DNA from 2 places in the Streptomyces sp. NPDC001717 genome. Region 1 is predicted to be linked to the other one. Evidence: riboswitches for the same ligand, from Rfam matches in the RefSeq annotation. Region 1 holds a riboswitch; the other holds the start of a gene.
What was found. A riboswitch is a leader RNA that binds a small molecule or an ion and turns the genes downstream of it on or off. The one in region 1 is predicted to bind glycine.
Positions count from the first base shown of each region.

Region 2: another riboswitch for glycine. It lies ahead of gcvT (glycine cleavage system aminomethyltransferase GcvT); the one in region 1 lies ahead of gcvP (aminomethyl-transferring glycine dehydrogenase).

Region 1 covers NZ_JBIAUK010000013.1:203,715-208,997, forward strand. Annotated here, with positions in the region: gene gcvP (aminomethyl-transferring glycine dehydrogenase) at 1-2,541, opposite strand, end outside; glycine riboswitch at 2,738-2,836, opposite strand; gene ACFYZL_RS22280 (PRC-barrel domain-containing protein) at 2,949-3,314, shown strand; gene ACFYZL_RS22285 (DNA polymerase IV) at 3,789-5,207, opposite strand; gene ACFYZL_RS22290 (MerR family transcriptional regulator) at 5,275-5,283, opposite strand, start outside.
Region 2 covers NZ_JBIAUK010000012.1:50,438-55,720, reverse strand. Annotated here, with positions in the region: gene glyA (serine hydroxymethyltransferase) at 1-68, opposite strand, end outside; gene gcvH (glycine cleavage system protein GcvH) at 84-464, opposite strand; gene gcvT (glycine cleavage system aminomethyltransferase GcvT) at 567-1,682, opposite strand; glycine riboswitch at 1,841-1,944, opposite strand; gene ACFYZL_RS20545 (AAA family ATPase) at 2,180-2,866, shown strand; gene ACFYZL_RS20540 (enhanced serine sensitivity protein SseB) at 3,238-3,984, shown strand; gene ACFYZL_RS20535 (enhanced serine sensitivity protein SseB C-terminal domain-containing protein) at 4,046-4,786, shown strand; gene ACFYZL_RS20530 (ABC transporter permease) at 5,225-5,283, shown strand, end outside.

The DNA of each region.
Region 1 (5,283 bases):
CGTCGGCGCGTGGAAGCCGTAGTCGATCAGGCGCTTGGCGATGTCGTCGACGCTCACGCCCGTCTCCTTCGACAGCGGACGCAGGTCGATGATGCACTCGTGCGCGACCAGGTCGCCCGGGCCGGTGTAGAGCACCGGGTAGTGCGGCTCCAGGCGCTTGGCGATGTAGTTGGCGCCGAGCACCGCGACCTGGGTGGCGCGCTTGAGGCCCTCGCCGCCCATGAGGCGGACGTACGACCAGGAGATCGGCAGGATGCCGGCGGAGCCCCACGGCGCGGCCGAGATCGGGCCGACGCCCGTCTCCGGACCGGCGGTCGGCTGCAGCGGGTGGTTCGGGAGGTACGGGGCGAGGTGCGCCCGGACACCGACCGGGCCGACGCCCGGACCGCCGCCGCCGTGCGGGATGCAGAAGGTCTTGTGCAGGTTCAGGTGCGAGACGTCGCCGCCGAAGTGACCCGGCTTGGCCAGACCCACCAGGGCGTTGAGGTTCGCGCCGTCCACGTAGACCTGGCCGCCGGCCTCGTGCACCTGGGCGCAGATGTCGGCGACGTGCTCCTCGAACACACCGTGCGTGGACGGGTAGGTGATCATCAGCACGGAGAGCTCGTCGCGGTACTGCTCGATCTTGGCGCGCAGGTCGTCCGCGTCCACCTCGCCGTCGTCGGCGGTCTTGACGACGACGACCTTCATGCCGGCCATCACGGCGCTGGCGGCGTTGGTGCCGTGCGCGGAGGACGGGATGAGGCAGATGGTGCGCTGCTCGTCGCCGTTCGCGCGGTGGTAGGCGCGCACGGCCAGCAGACCGGCGAGCTCACCCTGCGAGCCGGCGTTCGGCTGGATGGAGACCTTGTCGTAGCCGGTGACCTCGGAGAGACGTTCCTCCAGCTCGTTGATGAGCGTGAGGTAGCCCTCGGCCTGCTCCACCGGGGCGAAGGGGTGCAGCTGACCGAATTCGGGCCAGGTCACCGGCTCCATCTCGGTGGTCGCGTTGAGCTTCATGGTGCAGGAGCCCAGCGGGATCATGCCGCGGTCCAGCGCGTAGTCCTTGTCCGAGAGCTTGCGCAGGTAGCGCAGCATCGCGGTCTCGGAACGGTGCTGGTGGAAGACCGGGTGCGTCAGGAAGGCGTCCGAGCGCAGCAGACCCTCGGGGAGGGTGTCCGCGACGGTCTCGTCCAGCGCCTCGATGTCGGCGCTGACGCCGAAGGCGGCCCAGACGGCCTCGATGTCGGCGCGCAGGGTGGTCTCGTCACAGGCCATGGAGACCTGGTCCGCGTCGACCTGGTGCAGGTTGACCCCGCCCTTGCGGGCGGCGGCGACGACCTCGGCGGCACGGCCCGGGACGCGGGCGGTGATCGTGTCGAAGTACGCGCCGTGCACGATCTCCACGCCGCCGGCCGTCAGACCCGCGGCGAGCAGGGTCGCGTAGCGGTGGGTGCGGCGGGCGATCGTCTGCAGGCCGTCCGGGCCGTGGTAGACGGCGTACATGGCGGCCATGACGGCGAGCAGCACCTGCGCGGTACAGATGTTGCTGGTGGCCTTCTCGCGGCGGATGTGCTGCTCGCGGGTCTGGAGGGCCAGGCGGTACGCCTTGTTGCCGTCTGCGTCCACGGAGACGCCGACGAGGCGGCCCGGCAGGGAGCGGGCGTGCTTGGCCTGGACGGCCATGTACCCGGCGTGCGGTCCGCCGAAGCCCATGGGGACGCCGAAGCGCTGCGTGGTGCCGACGGCGATGTCCGCGCCCAGCTCGCCCGGGGAGGTCAGCAGGGTCAGGGCGAGCAGGTCGGCCGAGACGGTGACGATCGCACCGAGTTCGTGCGCCTGGTCGATGACCGACTTGATCTCCCGTACGGCGCCGGAGGCACCCGGGTACTGGAGCAGCACGCCGAAGACACCGCGCTCGGCGATCTCGGCGGGGATGCCGTTCGAGAGGTCCGCGACGACGACCTCGACGCCCGTCGGCTCGGCGCGGGTCTCGATCACCGCGATGGTCTGCGGCAGGGCGTCGGCGTCGATCAGGAAGACGCCGCCCTTGACCTTGCCCACGCGGCGGGCGAGCGACATGGCCTCGGCGGCCGCGGTGCCCTCGTCGAGCAGCGACGCACCCGAGGTCGGCAGGCCGGTGAGGTCCGCGACGAGGGTCTGGAAGTTCAGGAGCGCTTCGAGGCGGCCCTGGGAGATCTCCGGCTGGTACGGCGTGTAGGCCGTGTACCAGGCCGGGTTCTCCATGACGTTGCGGAGGATCACCGGAGGCGTGAAGGTCCCGTAGTAACCGAGACCGATCATCGACGACAGGACCTGGTTGCGGTCGGCGAGCGAACGCAGCTCGGCCAGCACCTCGGCCTCGGTCCGCGCCTCGGGCAGGTTCAGCGCCTCGGCGGTCTTGATGACGTCCGGCACCGCGGCGGCGGTCAGTTCGTCCAGCGAGCCGTAGCCCACCTGAGCGAGCATCTTCGCCTGCGCCTCGGCGTCCGGACCGATGTGGCGCTGCTCGAAGGGGATGCCTCGCTCCAGCTGGGAGAGCGGAATGCGGTTGGCGGTCATTGTACGGAGGCCTCCTGGTCGTACGACCTGCGAGGGGCACCACGGCGCGGGCACCCGGACGGCCTCCCCCTCTGTCATCTCAACCTGAGAGTTTCACCGGTCGCTGGAGGGTCGCTCGAGCCACCGGCTTTCACCGTCGGTGAGGAGGGGAACCGGCACTGCGCGCCCGGTACCCGCCCCTGCTTTCCAGAGTGGCCTCGTCCGTGCGGTACGTATGCCTGAGAGATTCCGGGGAGGATTTGCTCCTTCGGCGCCTCCGTCGTTCTCACTCGGAGGACTCTCCCGCACAGGGTCGACAGCCAGCACCCAGCCTACCAGCGAGGATCCGGACCCTCCCCGAGTGGCCTCTTCTTGGGATATGCACTTCTGTAGTCATTACGGAGGAGTTGCGACCATTTGGAGGGACCGTGCAGACCGACATCGATCCGCGCAGCCTGATCGGCCGCAAGGCGTTCGACCGCAATGGCACCAAGATCGGCACCGTGGACGAGGTCTACCTCGACGATGCCACAGGCGTCCCGGAGTGGGCCGCAGTGCGTACGGGCCTGTTCAGCCGGGACGCGTTCGTTCCGCTGGAGCCGAGCGAGCTGGTGGACGACGCCCTACGGGTGCCGTTCGACCGCTCCCTGATCAAGGACGCCCCCGACTTCGGCGTAGGCCGCCACCTCTCCCCGGAACAGGAGCTCCAGCTCTACCACCACTACGGCCTGGACGTGACGCTCCCCACGGACTTCCACCGCGACTTCGGCCGGCTGGCGGGCGACGACGACTGACCGCCCCCGCCACACCACCGGCCTCCGGTGCCGCGGCCCACGCCAGGCGGCCCCCGCCCGGCCCCCACGCGCGTCGAGCCGCAACGGACCCTAAGGGCCACGGCCGCCCCCGCACGGCACCCGCCAGGGGGCCGCGGCCGGGGCCGGCCCGAGCGTGCCCGCGCGGGCCCGCCGCCAAGCCGCCCCGGCCGGCCGAACCCGGGGCGGCGGCACGCGGACCGTCAGGCGCCGCGGGCGCCCGTCTCCGGGGCGACGCGCCCCCGGCAAGCCGGCGCGCCGGGGCCGTGTGCGGGCCGCGGTGGCGCGGCGCCCGCAGGCCCGGCACCAAGCCGCCCCGTCCCACCGCTGCCCCCTCCACGGCCGATCCCCCGCAGGGCACCCGTACGCGGGCCGTACGACGCCCTGTGCGCCCTATCCGGCCGCGCACCGGGCGGGGCGGCGCAGGCCCCCGGCCGACCCACCTCGCGGCACCCCTCAGGTGCCCGCGTCCGTCGCCCCCACCAGCGGCAGCGGGTCGGACGGCTCCAGTTCCGGGTCGTCCACCCGGAAGGTCCGAACTCGGCCCGGCGGCGAACCGGGCTGCTCGAACCGCACGGTCACCCGCCCGACCCCGCTGCCCTGGACCCACCCCGGCCCGTACACCGAATGGAGCACGTCCAGCCCGGCCATCCACCGCCGCTCCACAGCCGGCTCGGGCTCCGCCCCGGGGGCGGCGGACCACGGGTCCAAGGACGCCTCGGACCCGGCGGCCGGCTCGGCCTCCCCGAGCGGCTCGGCAGCCTCCTCGGCCCCCTCGGCCGATTCCGCCGCCTCCGCCGCCTCCGCCGCCTGCGCGAAGAGGTCCTCCTGCGTGTAGTCCGCCAGCCCCGTCACGCCCACCCCCAGCAGCCGCACCCCGCCGGTGGTGTCCACACCCTCCAGGAGCCGCGCGGCCGCCTCCCGCACCACTCCGGGGTCGTCCGTCGGGCCCCGCAGCGTCTCGGAGCGCGTCAGCGTCGAGAAGTCGTACCGGCGCACCTTCAGCACGATCGTGCGCCCGGAGTGCCCGGATTCGCGCAGCCTCCGCACGCACCGGTCCGCCAGCCGCTGCACCTCGCCCCGGATCCGGACCCGGTCGTGCAGGTCCACGTCGAAGGTGTCCTCGACCGAGACCGACTTGGCGTCCCGCTCGGCGACCACCGGCCGGTCGTCCAGTCCCAGCGCCATCCGGTACAGGCCCACGCCGTGCGCCCGCCCGACCATCCGGACCAGCTCGTCCTCACCGGCCTCCGCGAGCTCCCCCACGGTGGTGATCCCGGCCCGCCGCAGGTGCTCCCCGGTGGCCGGCCCCACGCCCGGCAGGGTCCGCACCGACATCGGCGCGAGGAGCTCCCGCTCCGTACCCGGCTCGATGAGCAGCAGCCCGTTCGGCTTGGCCTCCTCGGACGCCACCTTGGCCAGCATCTTCGACCCGGCCAGCCCCACCGACCCGCTGAGCCCCGTCACGCCACGGATGTCCGCCCGCAGCCGCTCCCCCGTCGCCAGGGCGCTCGCCGAGTCGAAGGCGACCCCGCCCGCCTCCAGGTCCACGAAGGCCTCGTCGAGGCTCAGCGGCTCCACCAGCGGCGACAGCGCCCGCAGCAGCGCCATGACCTGGTCGCTGACCGCGCGGTAGAGGCTGAAGCGCGGGATGAGGTAGGCACCGTTCGGGCAGAGACGCCTCGCCTGCGCGGTCGGCATCGCGGAGTGCACCCCGAACCGCCTGGCCTCGTACGAGGCGGTCGCGACGACCCCGCGCGGCCCGAGACCGCCGACGATGACGGCCTTGCCGCGCAGGCTCGGCTTGGACGCCTGCTCCACGGAGGCGTAGAAGGCGTCCATGTCCAGGTGCAGGATGGTCGGCGCGGCTCTCACAGCCCCGATGCTGCCCTACGCCTCTGACATTTCCATGCCACGTTTCCGGGGCGGGCCGCCCCCACGCTCAGACGGC
Region 2 (5,283 bases), on a different contig from region 1:
AGCTCGGCGTCGACGGCTGCGGCGACGTCGGGGTCGAGTTCGTGAAGAGGGGTGTTCAGTACGGACATCAGGATCCCCTGGGGTCAGTTACCGGCGGTGAGTGCGGTGTACTCGTCGGCGGAGAGCACGTCCTTGGGCTCCTCCGAGATGCGCACCTTGAACAGCCAGCCGCCCTCGAAGGGGGCGGAGTTCACCAGGGACGGGTCGTCGACGACGTCCTGGTTGGCCTCGACGACCTCACCGGAGACGGGGGAGTACAGGTCGCTGACCGACTTCGTCGACTCCAGCTCGCCACAGGTCTCGCCCTCGGTGACGGTGTCGCCGACCGCGGGGAGCTGGGCGTAGACGACGTCACCGAGCGCGTTGGCCGCGAACTCGGTGATGCCGACCGTCGCGACGCCGTCGGCGACGTCCGACAGCCACTCGTGCTCCTTGGTGTAACGCAGCTGCTGGGGGGTGCTCATGGCCTGATTCTCCTGGATGCGCGGGGGTGGAAACGAACGGTGGTCTTGGGTACTGCTACATCGCCGCACGGGGCACCCGGGCGGCAGGCCTGACTACAAGGACTACTTCTGCCGCTTGTAGAACGGCAGAGCGACGACCTCGTACGGCTCATGCGTACCGCGAATGTCGACGCCGACGCCGGAGGTGCCGGGCGCGGCGTGCGCCGCGTCGACGTACGCCATCGCGATCGGCTTGCCCAGGGTCGGGGACGGGGCGCCCGAGGTGACCTCGCCGATCACCTGGCCGTCGGCGACGACCGGGAAGCCGGCGCGCGGAACGCGGCGGCCCTCGGCGACCAGGCCGACCAGCTTGCGCGGCGGGTTCGTGGCGGCGCGCTCCGCGGCGGCCTCCAGGGCGGCGCGGCCGACGAAGTCGCCCTCCTTCTCGAACTTCACGACCCGGCCCAGACCCGCGTCGAACGGGGTGAGCGAGGTGGTCAGCTCGTGCCCGTACAGCGGCATGCCCGCCTCCAGGCGCAGGGTGTCGCGGCAGGACAGGCCGGCCGGGACCAGGCCGACGCCCTCGCCGGCCTTGGTCAGCGCCTGCCACAGCTCCACGGCGTGCTCGGGGGAGACGAACAGCTCGAAGCCGTCCTCGCCCGTGTAGCCCGTACGCGCGATCAGCGCGGGCACGCCGGCCACGGTGCCCGGCAGGCCGGCGTAGTACTTCAGCCCGTCCAGGTCGGCGTCGGTGAGGGAGGCGAGGATGCCGGGGGACTCCGGGCCCTGCACCGCGATCAGCGCGTACGCGTCACGGTCGTCGCGGACCTCGGTGTCGAAGCCGGCGGCGCGCTCGGTGAGCGCGTCCAGCACCACCTGGGCGTTGGAGGCGTTCGCGACGACCATGTACTCGGTCTCGCCGAGGCGGTAGACGATCAGGTCGTCGACGATGCCGCCGTCTTCCCGGCAGATGTGCGTGTAGCGGGCGCGGCCGACGCCGACGGTGGAGATGTTGCCGACCAGCGCGTAGTCCAGGGCCTTGACGGCCTCCGGGCCGGTCAGGGTGATCTCGCCCATGTGGGAGAGGTCGAAGAGACCGGCCTTGGTGCGGACGGCGTTGTGCTCGTCGCGCTCGCTGGCGTACCGCAGGGGCATGTCCCAGCCCGCGAAGTCGGTCATGGTCGCACCGAGGGAACGGTGCAGCGCATCGAGGGCGGTCAGGCGGGGGGCAGTGCTCATGGGTGTGGCTCCCGGGTCCCAGGGCATGACATGACGAGGAGGGGTCCTCCCCATCTGTCATCGGAACCTGAGAGGTTCGCCGAGAGTCCCTGACGCGTCAGGGATCTCCGGCTTGCACCTTGGGTGGAGCTGCCGAGCAGCTCGCTTTTCAGATCTGCCTCATCCACGCGGTACGGGGCCTGAGAGATTCAAGGGAGGTTCTTGCTCCTTCGGCGCCCACGCACCGCCTTGCGGCGTGCCGGGACTCTCCCGCGCGGATTCAAGCGGCCGGTATGCAGTTGGTGATGCGGTTGGTCCAGATGGCGCACATCATTGCACGCCATGGTGGTGATCGGGTGGGTGGGCCCGAAAGATCGTGCGGGTGTCCAGGGGGTGGACGGGGTCGAGTACGGCAACGCGGACCGGAACGTGGACCGGAACCGAAGCCGCCGGATTACCGTCTCTTTACACTCAGTGGGGAAGGGTCCTGGTGACCCGATTCGGGGGAGGCGAGCACTGTGCGGAGATTCGTGGGTGCGGCGGCGGCCGCGGGGGCCGTGGGCGCGGTGCCGACGCAGCGGGCCGGTGCGCCGGCGCGGGCGCGCGGGCACGAGGCCGGGCCCGTACGGGACCTGCGCGGCCCGGGCGTGCGGGGCCCGCAGCGGCTGCGCTTCGCCGAGGGCGACATCGTGGTCGTCTCCGGCCTGCCGGGGGGCGGCAAGAGCACGCTGATCAAGCGGGCGGCGGCCGAGGACGGTGCGGAGGGCGGCGCCGTCGACTCCCAGGACACCCGCGAGCGCTGGGAGCGCCGGATGCCGGGGGCGCTGCCGTACGCGGTCTACCGGCCGCTGGTGCGGGCCGCGCACTACTGGGGGCTGTGGCGCCGGCTGCGCTCCGGGCGCTCCGTCGTGGTCCACGACTGCGGTACGCAGAGCTGGGTGCGGGGGCTGCTCGCGGCGGCGGCGCGGCGGCGCGGGCGCGCACTGCACCTGCTCCTGCTGGACACCAGCCCCGAGGAGGCGCTGTCGGGCCAGCGGGCCCGGGGGCGGGGGGTGTCGGCGTACGCCTTCGCCCGCCACCGGGGTGCGGTGGGGCGCCTCCTGCGCGAAGCGGAGGCCGGGCGGCCGCCGGCGGGGTGCGCTTCGGCCACCCTCCTGGACCGCCGCTCCGCCGCCGCGGTGACGCGCATCGCGTTCCACCCGTAGCCGCCGGGCTCCGCCGGTCGCGGGGGCGGCGCCGCCGGGGCTCCGCCCCGGACCCCGCTCCTCGAACGCCGGCGGGGCTGGGATTCCCACCCGGCGAGGTGGAGCCGGCCCTGGGTCATGAGGCCGCACCCGGCGAGCGGCGGCAGCCACCACCAGCCCCGCCGGCGTTTGAGGCGCCGCCGGAGGCGAACAGCCCCCCGGCGATCGAGGAGCGGGGAGCCGGGGCGGAGCCGCGGACGGGTGGGGAGCGGGCCCGGCGGAGCCCCGGGCGTGGAGCCGCGGACGGGTGGGAAGCGGGCCCCGGAGGAGGGGTGTCGGTGGGGGCCGGTACCCTGCGGGGCGACAACTCGCGGGATCACGGAGGCACGTACATGCACAGCGGCGGCGGCTGGCCGGGGAATGAGCTGGAGCAGGTGCTCGGGGCGGCGCTCGGGCAGCCGGACGCGGGCGGGCGGATCCTGGAGGTGCTCGGACGGAGCCAGGTCTGGGTGCCACTGCCCGCCGGCGCCGGCGCCGAGCAGGGCGGCGCCGAGGGCCTGACCCTCCCCACCATGGACATCGGCGGCGCCGCGTACGTCCCCGTCTACAGCTCCGAGGCCCAGTTCCTCGCCTGCGTCGGCCCCGGCATGGACTTCACCGTGGCCCCCGCCGTCGAGTTCGCCCGCGGCCTGCCCCCGCAGCTCGGCATCGCGCTCAACCCCGAGGGCGCCGTCGGCGTCCCCCTCCCCCCGCCCGCCGTCGCGGAGCTCTGCCGCAGCGGCCGGACCCCCCTCGACGGCCCCGCCGCCGGTGGCCGCGTCCGGCTCTACGAGCCCGACTGGCAGGAGGACCCGGTGGACTTCCTGGCCGCCGCCGCGGAGGAGTTCCGGGCCGCCGGCGTGGTTTCCGCCGCCTACCGCTGCCTCGCGAGCATCGAGGGGGGCGAGCCGCAACTGTTCATCGGTGTCCGACTGGTGGGATGGGAGCCCGAGACCCGAAACGTCCCGATGGACGCCCTCGGCCGGGCCCTGACCCGCGTACCGCCGCCCTGGCCGGTGCAGTTGATCCTGCTGGACGCCGCCGAGGACCCGGTCACGGACTGGATTCGTGAGCGCGTACGCCCCTTCTACCTCCCGTAGGGCGGCTTAAGCTGTTCTCGCGTTGACGTCGGGCGGAAGAAGAGACGAAGAGGGGTACCGGGTGAGTGCGTCAGGCACGGCCGCGGCCGGGCAGGTCGAGCACATGCTGCGCCAGGTGACTCCCGGGCGCTATGAAAGCTACGAGTCGCTCCTGCACGCCCTCGCCGAGGGCCGGCTGTGGATGCTGCTGTGGCAGGGGCAGCCGGGCTCACCGGACGCCCAGTACGGCGGCATGGAGGTCGAGGGACTGGGTTACGCGCCCTGCGTGACCTCCCCGCAGGAACTGGCCGCCAGCGGCTGGGGCCGGGGCTACGAGGTCGTCACCGGCCGGGACATCGCCCGCGCGCTCTACCCCGACCGCTGGGGGCTGTGGCTCAATCCGCACGCCCAGGGCGGCGGCGTCGGCATCCCGTGGGCGGACCTGCGCCGCATCGCGACCGGCCTCGACCGGATGCCGGCCGGCCCGCTGAGGCTGTCCGAGCCCGCGATCGAGTTGCCCCAGTTCTACGGGCTGCTGACCCAGCACGCCCACCGGACGCCCGCCGTCCGCTCGCTGCGCCGCGCCTGGGTCCAGCCCGCGCTCGGATCCCCGTACCTGGCGGTGGGTCTCGACCTGTACGACGCCTCCGCGCCCGCGCTGGAGTCCGTACGGGAGATGATGCGCCAGTCGGTCGGCGTCGTGCCCGAGGGCGTACCCGTGTGCACGGTGGCGCTTGCGGACGAGCACGATCCCGTCGCGATGTGGCTGCGCGCGCAGACCCGCCCCTTCTACGACCGCGAGGGCCAGGCACCCGCCTACTGACGGGTTCGCACCCCGACTCCGGATATCCGCATATTGAGACATCCGTCTCGAAGGCCGCACCGATCCCATCGGTGCGGCCTTCGCCATATCGGCCGAATCGGCCCAAGATCCCGGCCTGAAATGGCAGTTGGGCGGGATGTCCGTTCCGCGCCGAAGGGGCGGAGTTTCACCGCTCAACAGACCTTGCCGTTCGGATAACGGAAGGTGTAGCCGCAGATCACGGTTGCGCATCACATCCCCGACGGGTCTGGCGGCCGATCGAGACGCCGTTGAAGACTCCCCCCACCGAAGGCAGGTCAGTCCCGCAACCACCAGCTCTTCACGTGCACTTCAGGCGCATTTCGCGCCAATCGCACCATCAGCGACGCCGATAGAACCAAGCCGCCACAGCGGCGGGCATGGGCCGGCCACAGTCGGCCGAGAGGGGTCCCCACCACGATGACGGCACCACTGCACGACACCAGCGCGGCCGAGCCCGCAGCCGTGGCCGCCCCGGA